2 regions of the Pseudoalteromonas sp. SWN166 genome follow, and region 2 is predicted to be linked to the other one. Evidence: predicted binding sites of a transcription regulator. Region 2 holds the regulator's gene; the other holds the start of a gene.
What was found. Region 2 encodes FliA, which starts transcription of late flagellar genes. Its sites were predicted from a motif close to CTAAAGNTNNNNNNNNNNNNGCCGATA; they were not measured.
Positions count from the first base shown of each region.

Region 1: I6F49_RS17830 (VC2046/SO_2500 family protein) is a predicted target of FliA. The motif match lies at 1,513-1,539, and genes of this name have one in related genera.

Region 1 covers NZ_JADYXB010000043.1:12,180-15,812, reverse strand. The annotation lists gene I6F49_RS17850 (MHYT domain-containing protein) at 1-216, opposite strand, end outside; gene I6F49_RS17845 (M48 family metallopeptidase) at 463-1,149, shown strand; tRNA gene I6F49_RS17840 (tRNA-Tyr) at 1,243-1,327, opposite strand; tRNA gene I6F49_RS17835 (tRNA-Tyr) at 1,377-1,461, opposite strand; gene I6F49_RS17830 (VC2046/SO_2500 family protein) at 1,574-2,101, shown strand; gene I6F49_RS17825 (DUF6172 family protein) at 2,281-2,583, shown strand; gene I6F49_RS17820 (diguanylate cyclase) at 2,775-3,633, shown strand, end outside.
Region 2 covers NZ_JADYXB010000007.1:96,682-104,017, reverse strand. The annotation lists gene I6F49_RS06245 (chemotaxis protein CheA) at 1-2,104, opposite strand, end outside; gene I6F49_RS06240 (protein phosphatase CheZ) at 2,120-2,893, opposite strand; gene cheY (chemotaxis response regulator CheY) at 2,911-3,294, opposite strand; gene I6F49_RS06230 (RNA polymerase sigma factor FliA) at 3,335-4,045, opposite strand; gene I6F49_RS06225 (MinD/ParA family ATP-binding protein) at 4,072-4,932, opposite strand; gene flhF (flagellar biosynthesis protein FlhF) at 4,925-6,406, opposite strand; gene flhA (flagellar biosynthesis protein FlhA) at 6,428-7,336, opposite strand, start outside.

The DNA.
Region 1 (3,633 bases), on a different contig from region 2:
ACTCCAAATGCCGGCTGAAAAAACAGTCGCTGCGGTCATATTTGCTATACGTTGATAACCAGGGAACTCAGTTTCTTTTGCTAAATCGATAAGGCGAGTCGTAAAAAAAGCTGCAAAAATAGCAATCAGGATAGACATTGAAACTAAAACAGGATCATAAACGCCATTAATAATTAAGCTTGGGTCTTGGTCAGTAATGAAAAAAGCTGATAACATAATGGCTCAAAATATAGTCTTTATTGCACAAGTTTAATCTAATTTACTAATAAATAAACTGTTAATTAAGTTAACCGTCTAAAATAATGTCTTTATAACTTTATACTACCTTTTAATCAGCAATTATTGTTTTTCTAAATCTGTTTTTTTGTTTTAATATCACACATTTTATAATGTTAAGTTTTAATACGCCTGTTTTTAGCCTACGCAGGGTTGAGTTATAATAAAAAGTTTATGAGAAATTGAGTGTTTGAATATAAGTTAAAGAAAAGTGTTAGACGCAAAACAGTTGCTATAAAAGTACACAATCAAAATGTGACTGTGTATGCCCCACATTTTGTCGCAAAAAAGCACATTGACACTTGGTTATTTGACAAACAAGAGTGGGTTGCAGAGCAATTAAAAAAGCAATTTTTAATTGAGGACACTAAGCAATATCCTTTCGAGTCTAAAAAAATCAGTATTTTTTCAGAAACTATTTATTTGAAACTGGACTCAGGTCAAGATTCCAAAGTAACCCAATATGATAACCATTTACTCATTACAATATCCCCTCGAGTTAAAAACACTTCTCAAAAGTATCAACAGCTATTAGAGGCTTATCTAAAAGAGCAGCTTATTGCTTATATAGAAATGCGTTTAGCGTATTTTTGCACTCAGATGAATGAAGAGCTACCGGACGATCTAAAAATAGGGGTTTATAAGCGAAAGTGGGGGAGTTGTAATAGTAAGCGAGAACTCACTTTTAATTTGCATCTTATCGGTGCTCCTTATCATGCGATAGATTATGTGATTGTTCATGAACTTGCTCATCTAAAGTATTTGAACCATAGCAAAGCTTTTTGGCAACGAGTAGAGGCGTTTTTCCCCGATTACAAAGCATCCTCTAATTGGTTAAAACAAAATGGTATGAGTTTGCAGTGGGTGTTTTGATACTGCTGAATATAGGAATATAGGAATATAGGAATATAGGAATATAGGAATATAGGAATATAGGAATATAGGAATATAGGAAAAGTAGAGAAGTGGTGGAGGGAGCTGGATTCGAACCAGCGAAGGCTGAGCCGTCAGATTTACAGTCTGATCCCTTTGGCCGCTCGGGAACCCCTCCACACTAATTTTATTGCATTTGGCCCCACTTAACTTAGCGGTAAGAAAAGTGGTGGAGGGAGCTGGATTCGAACCAGCGAAGGCTGAGCCGTCAGATTTACAGTCTGATCCCTTTGGCCGCTCGGGAACCCCTCCAATGCAACGGCGCTGATAATAGCAAATTGCGTATTTAAGTAAAGAAAAAAGCTAAAGAAAATTGAAATAAAGCCGATAAATATCTATCAGTTACCACAATCGGCTAAAGACTATGCAAATAGATGATTTGTTAATCACAGAGAGTCAGTTAAACAGTAGACTCAATAATAGTGTGCATGAAAATCGTCGTGGCGAATTTTCACTATTATTAGCAATGTTGTCACATGACGCACTCGACTTTAGTCAATTTCATTTACCAAAAACTGAAATAGATAATTTAGTTATAGAAGAAGAGGTATTAAGAAAGCAATTTGGCGCAGGTCCAAAACAACTTTTAGCCTCTGATGAATATAATATGTTGGTTGGACAATTCAATGCTGCATTAATATCTCAAGAAGGAGAGCGTAGCGGCATGACGAGCATTAAGCTAATACAATGCTTAAACCCTGAACCGCTTGCGATTAGAAATGATGATAAGCATATTCCACTTCATATAATAGATAACTGTGAACTTGCTGTCAGAAGAAGAATTAAAAGCGAACAAACGCAATTAGCTAATCCACCAATAGATGCAGCAGCTTTTTATGACAGCCTTAATAATGATGCAATACATCAACCACTTCAGCTTATTGCTGTGTGATATATGATTGTAATAATCATCAGTTAATATATGCTTTATAACGGGTCTGCTTTATATATTTGCTAATAATTGATTTAATGAAAAAAAAGCATCCAAAAATTAAATGCAATTGCTATAATGGCGTCAAATGGTATGACATGAAATGCCATTATCATTAAACCAAGGTAATTAGGAACGTAATGAAGAAAACATTCACGCTAAATCACGAGAAAATCAAATACCCTCGTATGGTTGATGCTGCAAAGCACGAAGTGAAAAAATATTTGAAAAGAGAGCGTAATAAAACGCTACCTGAAGATGCTGACTATTGGGCATTTGACTGTAAGTTTGGTAATACAGCTGAAGATGCGCAAGTTGTGCACGTTGCTGAATTAAGTAACCAAATTGGCGAAATTGAAAAGCAAGGTTTGACCTCTTTCTATGTAGAGATTTTAGCTCGACCTGCTCAGCGTCAACAGTTAGATTTAGATGATGACGAATAATACTTAATTTAATTAAGTATTCGAAGTTATAAAAATGAGCCCAAGTGGCTCATTTTTTGTTTTTATACTTTAAAAGTTTTCGATGGACTAATTCTTATTGGTAATTGAGTAGCAACCAATTAATTAACATTTGCATAACAAAAAATAGTGCTATAGGGTGTGTTTAATTAATAAAATAAAATAGTTGTATCATGCCGATAAATTACTCTGACCATCAATTAAAGTTAAGTTTAAAGAACTCTAAAGTACTTATAGTTGACGATCAGTTATTAAGCTTAATTGTATTAAAAAAAATATTATCTGAGCATTTTAATGTGACCACAGCTGGAAGTGGTGAAGAGGCAATTGAAATTTGTAATGCAGCTGTACCCGATATAATTCTACTCGATATTAATATGGGTGGAATGAGCGGTATTGAAACATGCTTAAAATTAAAAAATAATACTGAAACACAAGATATCCCGGTTATTTTTGTTACATCCTTTGAAAACGAAGAAAGGGAGTGCTGGGAAGCTGGAGCTGTTGATTTTATTAAAAAGCCAATTAATACAGAAACATTATTTAGAAGAGTTCGTGCACATATAACATTAAAATTACAGCACGACTTACTCAATCAAAAAGTATTTTTAGATGATTTAACTAAAGTGTTTAATCGGCGCTATTTTGATGCACACTTTAGTAAAATGGAGCGAAGTGCCTTACGAGAAAAAGTCGACTATGCACTATTACTCATCGATATAGATTACTTTAAGCAATACAACGATATTTATGGTCATGTGCAAGGTGATACGGTATTAAACCTTGTTGCACAAACTATTACTAATAGTTTGCAAAGGCCAACAGATTTTGTAGCGCGTTATGGCGGCGAAGAGTTTGTAGTTGTTTTACCTCATACAAGCACTGAAGGTGCAATTTGTGTTGCCGATAAAATCAAAAAAAATATAATCGACTTAAAAATCCTTCATAAATATTCAGAGTACGGGTTTGTTACCATTAGTATTGGCGGTTCAACTTTACAACCTTACGAAAGTAACAAAAATACGGTGCAGA
Region 2 (7,336 bases):
CTGCCATACCTGGCGTGCCTTGTAGTAATGCATCAAGTGGTTTAATTACAACTTCTTCTTGACCAATTAGCGAGTCAACAACAAAACCTATTTGCTGCGTACCAATTTGGACAATGACTACGTGGCCTTTTGCTTTTCGCTGAGAACGATCTGAGCCTTTTACTAACCAGTGCTCAAGGTAAAATAACGGTATTGCCTTTTTACGCACAATAATTGTTAATTGCCCATCAACTACATTTGTTTTCGTTAAATCTAAGTTGAATATTTCACTCACACCAGCAAGTGGTAACGCAAATGTTTGTGAGCCAACAATCACCATTAAGGTCGGTAATATAGCCAAGGTAAGTGGTACTTTTATTTCTAAAATAGTACCTACGCCTAACTCAGATTGAATACTTACTGAACCGTTCAATTGGGTGATTTTAGTTTTCACCACGTCCATTCCTACACCACGACCGGAAATATCAGATATCTCTTCTTTTGTAGAAAAGCCGGGTGCAAAAATCAAGTTATACGCTTCGGTGTCAGAAAGTCGACTCGCTTGGTCATGATCGAGCACGCCTTTACTAATTGCTATTTTTTTCAGCTTTTCAGCATCCATACCAGCGCCATCATCTTTAATGGTTAGCAAAATATGATCGCCTTCTTGGGACGCTGATAAAGTAACATTACCTGTTCTAGACTTACCTGCTGCCTCACGAACAGCGGGCATTTCAATACCATGGTCAACTGAGTTTCGAACTAAATGCACAAGCGGATCGGCAAGTGCTTCCACCAAGTTTTTATCTAAATCGGTTTCTTCACCTACAAGCTTTAAGTCAATGTCTTTGTTTAAACTGCGCGCTAAATCGCGAACAACTCGAGGGAATCGACCAAATACTTTCTTGATTGGCTGCATTCGGGTTTGCATTACTGCACCTTGAATATCAGCAGTAACCACATCTAAGTTAGATATAGCCTTGCCCATTGCTTCACTGTCTGAGTTAGTTGCTAAACTCACCAAACGGTTTCGCACAAGGACTAACTCACCAACCATATTCATAATTTGGTCAAGTCGTTTTGTATCTACACGAACGGTAGTTTCTGCTGCTGGCGGCGCTGATTTTTTTGCCGCTGCGGGTGCTGCTTTCACAACAGGCTTTTCTACCGGTTTAGAAACAGGTGCTTTCGCAGGCTCTGGTTTTTTTACAGGCTCACTAGCTTTAGCAACTGGTGTTGCAGGAATATTGGGCTGATTCACAGCTGGCGTGCTTTCTATTGACTTAGGTGCAGTGCCTTTACCATGAAGTTCATCAAGAAGTGCTTCAAACTCGTCATCACTAATTTCATCATCTGATGAATTAACCGGGCTTGAGGCTGGTTTTGCTGGTTCTACAGGTGCTTTACTAGCAACATCACCAAAACTGCCAACTCCATGTAACTCATCTAATAAGCTATCAAATTCATCATCAGTAATGTCACCATTAAAGTCATTGCTGCTTGCTACTGGCTTCTCAATTACAGGACCTTGTCCTTTACCGTGTAGTTCATCCAGTAAGTTTTCAAATTCGTCTTCAGTTATTTCATCAATTTCAGCATCGCTAACCGAAGGCGTTCCGCTAAATAGTTCATCAAATGCAAACGGATCTTCGTCATCAACTATGGGCGTATCAACTACTTCGTTTTGAGGTTGTTCAACTTCATTGTTCGAAGATACACCGTTAAGCTCATCTTCTGTTGGAGGTAGGCCTAAAATGTGAAGGGTATGAAGTAATTCAGGATCTGCAGGTTCTGGCTTATCCCTATTTTGGATAGTCGCGAACATTTCATTAATGGTGTCGAGCGCTTGTAAAATAACATCCATTAACTCTGAATTGACCGTCCGCACGCCTTGACGTAATAAATCAAATACGTTTTCAGCACCATGACAAGCATCAACAAGTTCTGTCATAGCTAAAAAGCCTGCACCACCTTTTACAGTGTGAAAGCCTCTAAATATAGCGTTTAGTAACTCTGTATCTTCTGGATTATTTTCCAGTTCAACCAACTGTTCAGATAAAAGCTCTAGGATTTCTCCTGCCTCTACGAGAAAGTCTTGTAAAATATCTTCATCGACTTCAAACATGCAGTTACTCTCCTCTTAGAAGCCCAAACTTGATAAAAGATCATCGACTTCATCTTGATCAGATACAACATCGTTACGCGATTCTTTATCAATAATAGGGCCTTCAGGACCTGCTAAAGTTTGTGTGGCAACTGGTTCTTTTATTTTTTGTTGTTCTACTTTATTCACGGTGCTGTCACTGTCATCTTGTTCAGCAAACGCTGTTAAAAGATGAAGTAAGCTTTCTTCTACTTCCCTAACAAGTTCTATAACACGGCGAATAACTTGGCCTGTTAAGTCTTGATAGTCTTGAGCCATTAGTACATTTGTCATTAAGCTTTGAAGCTCATCTGTTTTATGATGAGAGTTATTCATAAACTTATCGATACTGTGGCAAAGTTGTTTAAACTCACCAAGCTCGATCTCGCGGCTCATTAAACGATCCCATGTCGGTTTGATATGAGATATTTCATCTGCTAATTGCTGGGCTATAGGAAGACTAGCCTCCACTGCATCCATTGTTTTATTAGCCGCATTTTCTGTCATTTCTATAACATAATTAAGCCGCTTTTTAGCATCTGGAATAGCATCAGTCGTTATGTTAGTTAAGCGAGTGTCAAGCTCAAAACTTTTGAGGGCTTCGTGCAATTGACGGGTCAACTTTCCAACTTCAGCAAATAATTCAGACTGCTCTTGCGAGGCAGTCTCTAAAATCAACTGATTTGCTTTATCTTGCTCATCATTTTCTAAAAAAACAACGAGCTGACGAGCTTGTTCTAACGTTATTTGAGGCGCAGCTAGTGCTGGCATAAGCCTCTCCCCCATCATTAGCCTAAGCGTTCAAATACTTTTTCTAACTTAGTTTTTAATGTTCCAGCCGTAAAAGGCTTAACAATATAACCATTAACGCCAGCTTGCGCTGCAGCTATTATTTGTTCTTTTTTAGCTTCTGCCGTTACCATTAATACAGGGATATGTTTTAACTTATCATCTGCACGAATTGCTCTTAAAAGGTCAATACCTTGCATTCCAGGCATATTCCAATCAGTAACTACAAAATCAAACACTTGATTTTGCAACATAGGCAAAGCTGTAGACCCGTCATCAGCTTCTTGAACGTTAGTGAAACCTAAATCACGTAACAGGTTTTTTATAATGCGTCTCATCGTTGAAAAATCATCAACTACAAGAATTTTCATGTTTTTATCCAAAACATCCCCCAGTGAGGTATTAACCTTTGTTTACTTACTACTAATTTATCCAGTCATTGATTTTAGCTTTAAGCTTAATCATCGCCTGACCATGTATCTGACTTACACGCGATTCACTTACATCGAGTATATGTCCTATTTCTTTTAAATTCATTTCATCGTTATAGTACAAAGAAAGCACCATTGCATCACGCTCTGGTAATGACTTAATTGCACTTAGCAAAGACTCATTAAACCGATCATTTTTAACATTATTAAAAGGTTTATCTTGCGCTAAATCTTGGCCTACGGGAGTAATAACATCCTCATCAACACCAAGGTCTTCAATACCTAGTATTTTACTCGCATTCACATCATTTAAAATATGATGGTACTCATTGAGTGAAATTTCAAGTTTTTCAGCAACTTCTGTATCTGTTGGTTCGCGATTAAGCCTACTTTCGAGCCCAGTAATTGCTTCTGCAACTTGTCGGCTTTTACGATGTACTGAGCGAGGAGCCCAGTCACCACGGCGCATTTCATCAAGCATGGCACCGCGAATACGAATACCTGCAAAGGTTTCAAAGCTTGCGCCCTTAGTTGCATCGAAGTTTTTTGAAGCTTCTATTAAACCTATCATTCCTGATTGAATTAAATCATCAAGCTGAACGCTAGGTGGTAATCGAGCAATTAGATGACATGCCACTTTTTTGACAAGTGATGCATGCTTCTCAACAATCACATTTAAGTTTTGTGTTGATTGATATCCCATAGCTCTATTCACCAATATTGTCATAATTAGCCGTTTACTAGTTTCTCAATGAAAAACTCTAAATGCCCAGATGGTTGGTTTGGTATTGGCCATTTAACTGCTTTTGTTGCCAGCGTTTTAAACGCAAGAGCGGCTGGCGAATTTGGAAAGAGCTCAACTATTACTTTTTGACGACGCGTTGCTTTACGCATATTTTCGTCATAAGGAACCGTTGCTACTAGCTCCATTGATACATCTAAAAAGCGATCGGTAACCTTAGATAGCTTTGCAAATAATTCAGTGCCTTCACGCATACTGCGGACCATATTGGCAACAATTTTAAATTTATAAACGCCATGCTCACGGCTTAATACTTTAATAAGTGCGTAAGCATCTGTGATTGATGTTGGCTCATCACATACCACAACCATTACATCTTGTGCTGCGCGCGAAAAGCTCAGCACCATGTCCGAAATACCAGCGGCTGTATCTACAATTAAAATATCAAATTCGGTATTCAATTCGCTAAACGCACGAATTAGTCCAGCATGCTCCGATGGTGATAACTCAACCATACTTTGCGAACCCGATGTAGCGGGTACAATTTTAATACCAGCAGGACCTTCAACTAAAATTTCGTCAAGCTCACATTCACCAGACAAAACATGTGATAAATTACGCTCTACACGTAAACCAAGCATCACATCACAATTTGCTAAACCTAGGTCAGCATCCAGTACTAGTACTCTATTACCTTGCTGCCCTAGTGCAATAGCGGTATTTAGAGAAACATTTGTTTTCCCCACCCCACCTTTACCACCGGTTACAGCGATAACTTTAACGCCGTTGTTATTGTTTTGACTCATTTTGCGCAGGCCGCTTGCTTGATCTAATACTGTGTTAATCATACATCCCTACTGTACTTGGCGCCACTGCTTGATGCCTTGAATGTTGTGCTTTTGTTCTTTTTAAATATAATTGCTCAGCCTTTTTCACTAGTTTTTCAGCATTTGCAACACGAATATCTTCTGGTACTCGTTGTCCGTTAGTAAGATACCCTATTGGAAGGCGATTTTGAATCGCAATACTAATAATCTCACCCAAACTTAATGATTCATCTAACTTGGTGAAAATACAACCACTTAACTGTACTTTTTTAAAGTGGCGTACAGTTTCTTGTAATACATTCATTTGCGCTGTGGCACTGAGTACCAGGTAGTTGCGAATGTCCACACGTTGGTTGCGCATTAACGTATTTAACTGCTCAGTTAAGCGTAAATCTCGTTGGCTCATACCTGCCGTATCAATTAACACTAGACGTTTATTTCGTAAATGATATAAAACTTCAGCTAACTCATTAGCATCTTTAACTTGTTTAACACCACAACCAATAATACGGCCGTAAGTTGCAAGCTGCTCATAAGCACCAATTCTGTACGTATCAGTGGTTATTAAGGCCACTTTATCAGCGCCATACTTTTGTGCACCTAACGCTGCAAGCTTAGCAACTGTCGTGGTTTTGCCCACACCGGTTGGACCCACTAACGCATATACACCACCTTGGCGAAGTATTTCGTTATTGGTTGTTTGCATTTGATCTTCAACCATTGTTAGCAATGCTTTCCAGCCTTGTTGACGAGATACATCGTCAGGTACAAAACATGCCATTTGCTGCGCGACTTCTTTATCAATACCCATGCCGACCAAACGGTCAACCATACAAGCACGAGTTGGGTCGCGACGTGCCATATCTTGCTGCATTAAACCCGATACTTGATGTTCTAATAATTGACGAATTGCGTTCATTTCTTCACGCATTGTTGTCATTTCTTCGCTTTCATTATTTTTATTTTGTGGGCGAGCAGTTACCGGGCTATCTAAATCATCAAAGTCGCGGTCTAAATCATCAAAACCTAAGCTATCGGCTTGAGTTTGTGGACGTGCCTGGGCTACATCATCACGTGCAAACATATTTTTAGTACGCGGCTGCGCAGCAGGTTCTTGATAGTTATCGGTAGTATCAATACCCGATTGTGAAAACATAGATGCTAGTTCAGGAGAACGTGGACGCGGTGATTGACGCTCTAATAATGCTTGTAAGCTGTCAGCCACTTTTGCTTGAGGCTCAGGTTTGGCACGCTGAGGCTCTGGCTTTATAAAATTATGCATACTTTGCTGTGGCGCTTGAACACGAGGCTCAGCAGTACGCTGTGGCTGCGCTGCTACTTTAGGGGCTGCTTTGTCATAATCAACTGCCGCTACAATTTCTACACCGTTAGCCAGCTTCTTATTTGACATAATAACCGCATCAACACCTAACTCATCTTTAACTTCTTTAAGTGCTGTGCGCATATCTTTAGCAAAAAAACGTTTAATTTTCATGATTCAACCCCTGTTAAAATCTTATTGTTGGCCTACAGAGCTAACAATCTTGATCTGTCTTTCATCTGGTACCTCTTGATAAGACATCACTCTCAATCCTGGAATGGTGTACTTAACAAAACGAGATAACACAGTGCGTAACATTCCTGACGTTAGCAATATAGAAGGTTCACCGGCCATTTCTTGATTTTGATGCGCTTGTGTCAATGACACTTGAAGTCGCTCTGCAAGTCCTGGCTCAATACCGGCACCTTCATCGCCTGCATTTTGTAATGACTGATGCAACATCTGTTCCAACTCAGGCGCCAAGGTTATGACAGGGATTTCTGATGACATACCCACCGCATCTTGAACAATTAATCTACGCAGAGAAATACGCACTGCGGCCGTTAATACATCAGGGTCTTGGCTACGCGGGCCATATTCAACAAGGGTTTGAACAATTGAGCGCATGTCGCGAATAGCCACCCCTTCATTCAATAAATTTTGTAGTACTTTTACAATTGCAGTTAATGGTAATACATCGGGTACTAGTCCTTCCACTAAACGAGGATGACTTTTAGCAAGCATATCAAGCAAGTTTTGGACTTCTTCATGTCCTAGTAATAACGCTGCACTGTTGGTTAATAACTGGCTAATATGGGTTGCAACTACCGTGGCAGAATCAACTACGGTATAACCGAGTGATTGCGCTTCATCTTTTTGATCGGGTTTTATCCATACTGCATCAAGGCCAAAAGCAGGGTCTTTAGTGTCAACGCCTTTAATTGGACCAAATACTTGCCCTGGGTTAATCGCTAGCTCGTCGCCATGTTTAAGCTCGCTCTCACCGGTTGAAACACCCATTAACGTTATTCTGTAAGCATTAGGGTCAAGCTCTAAATTATCGCGAATATGCACAGGCGGCACCAAAAAACCAAGTTCTTGGGA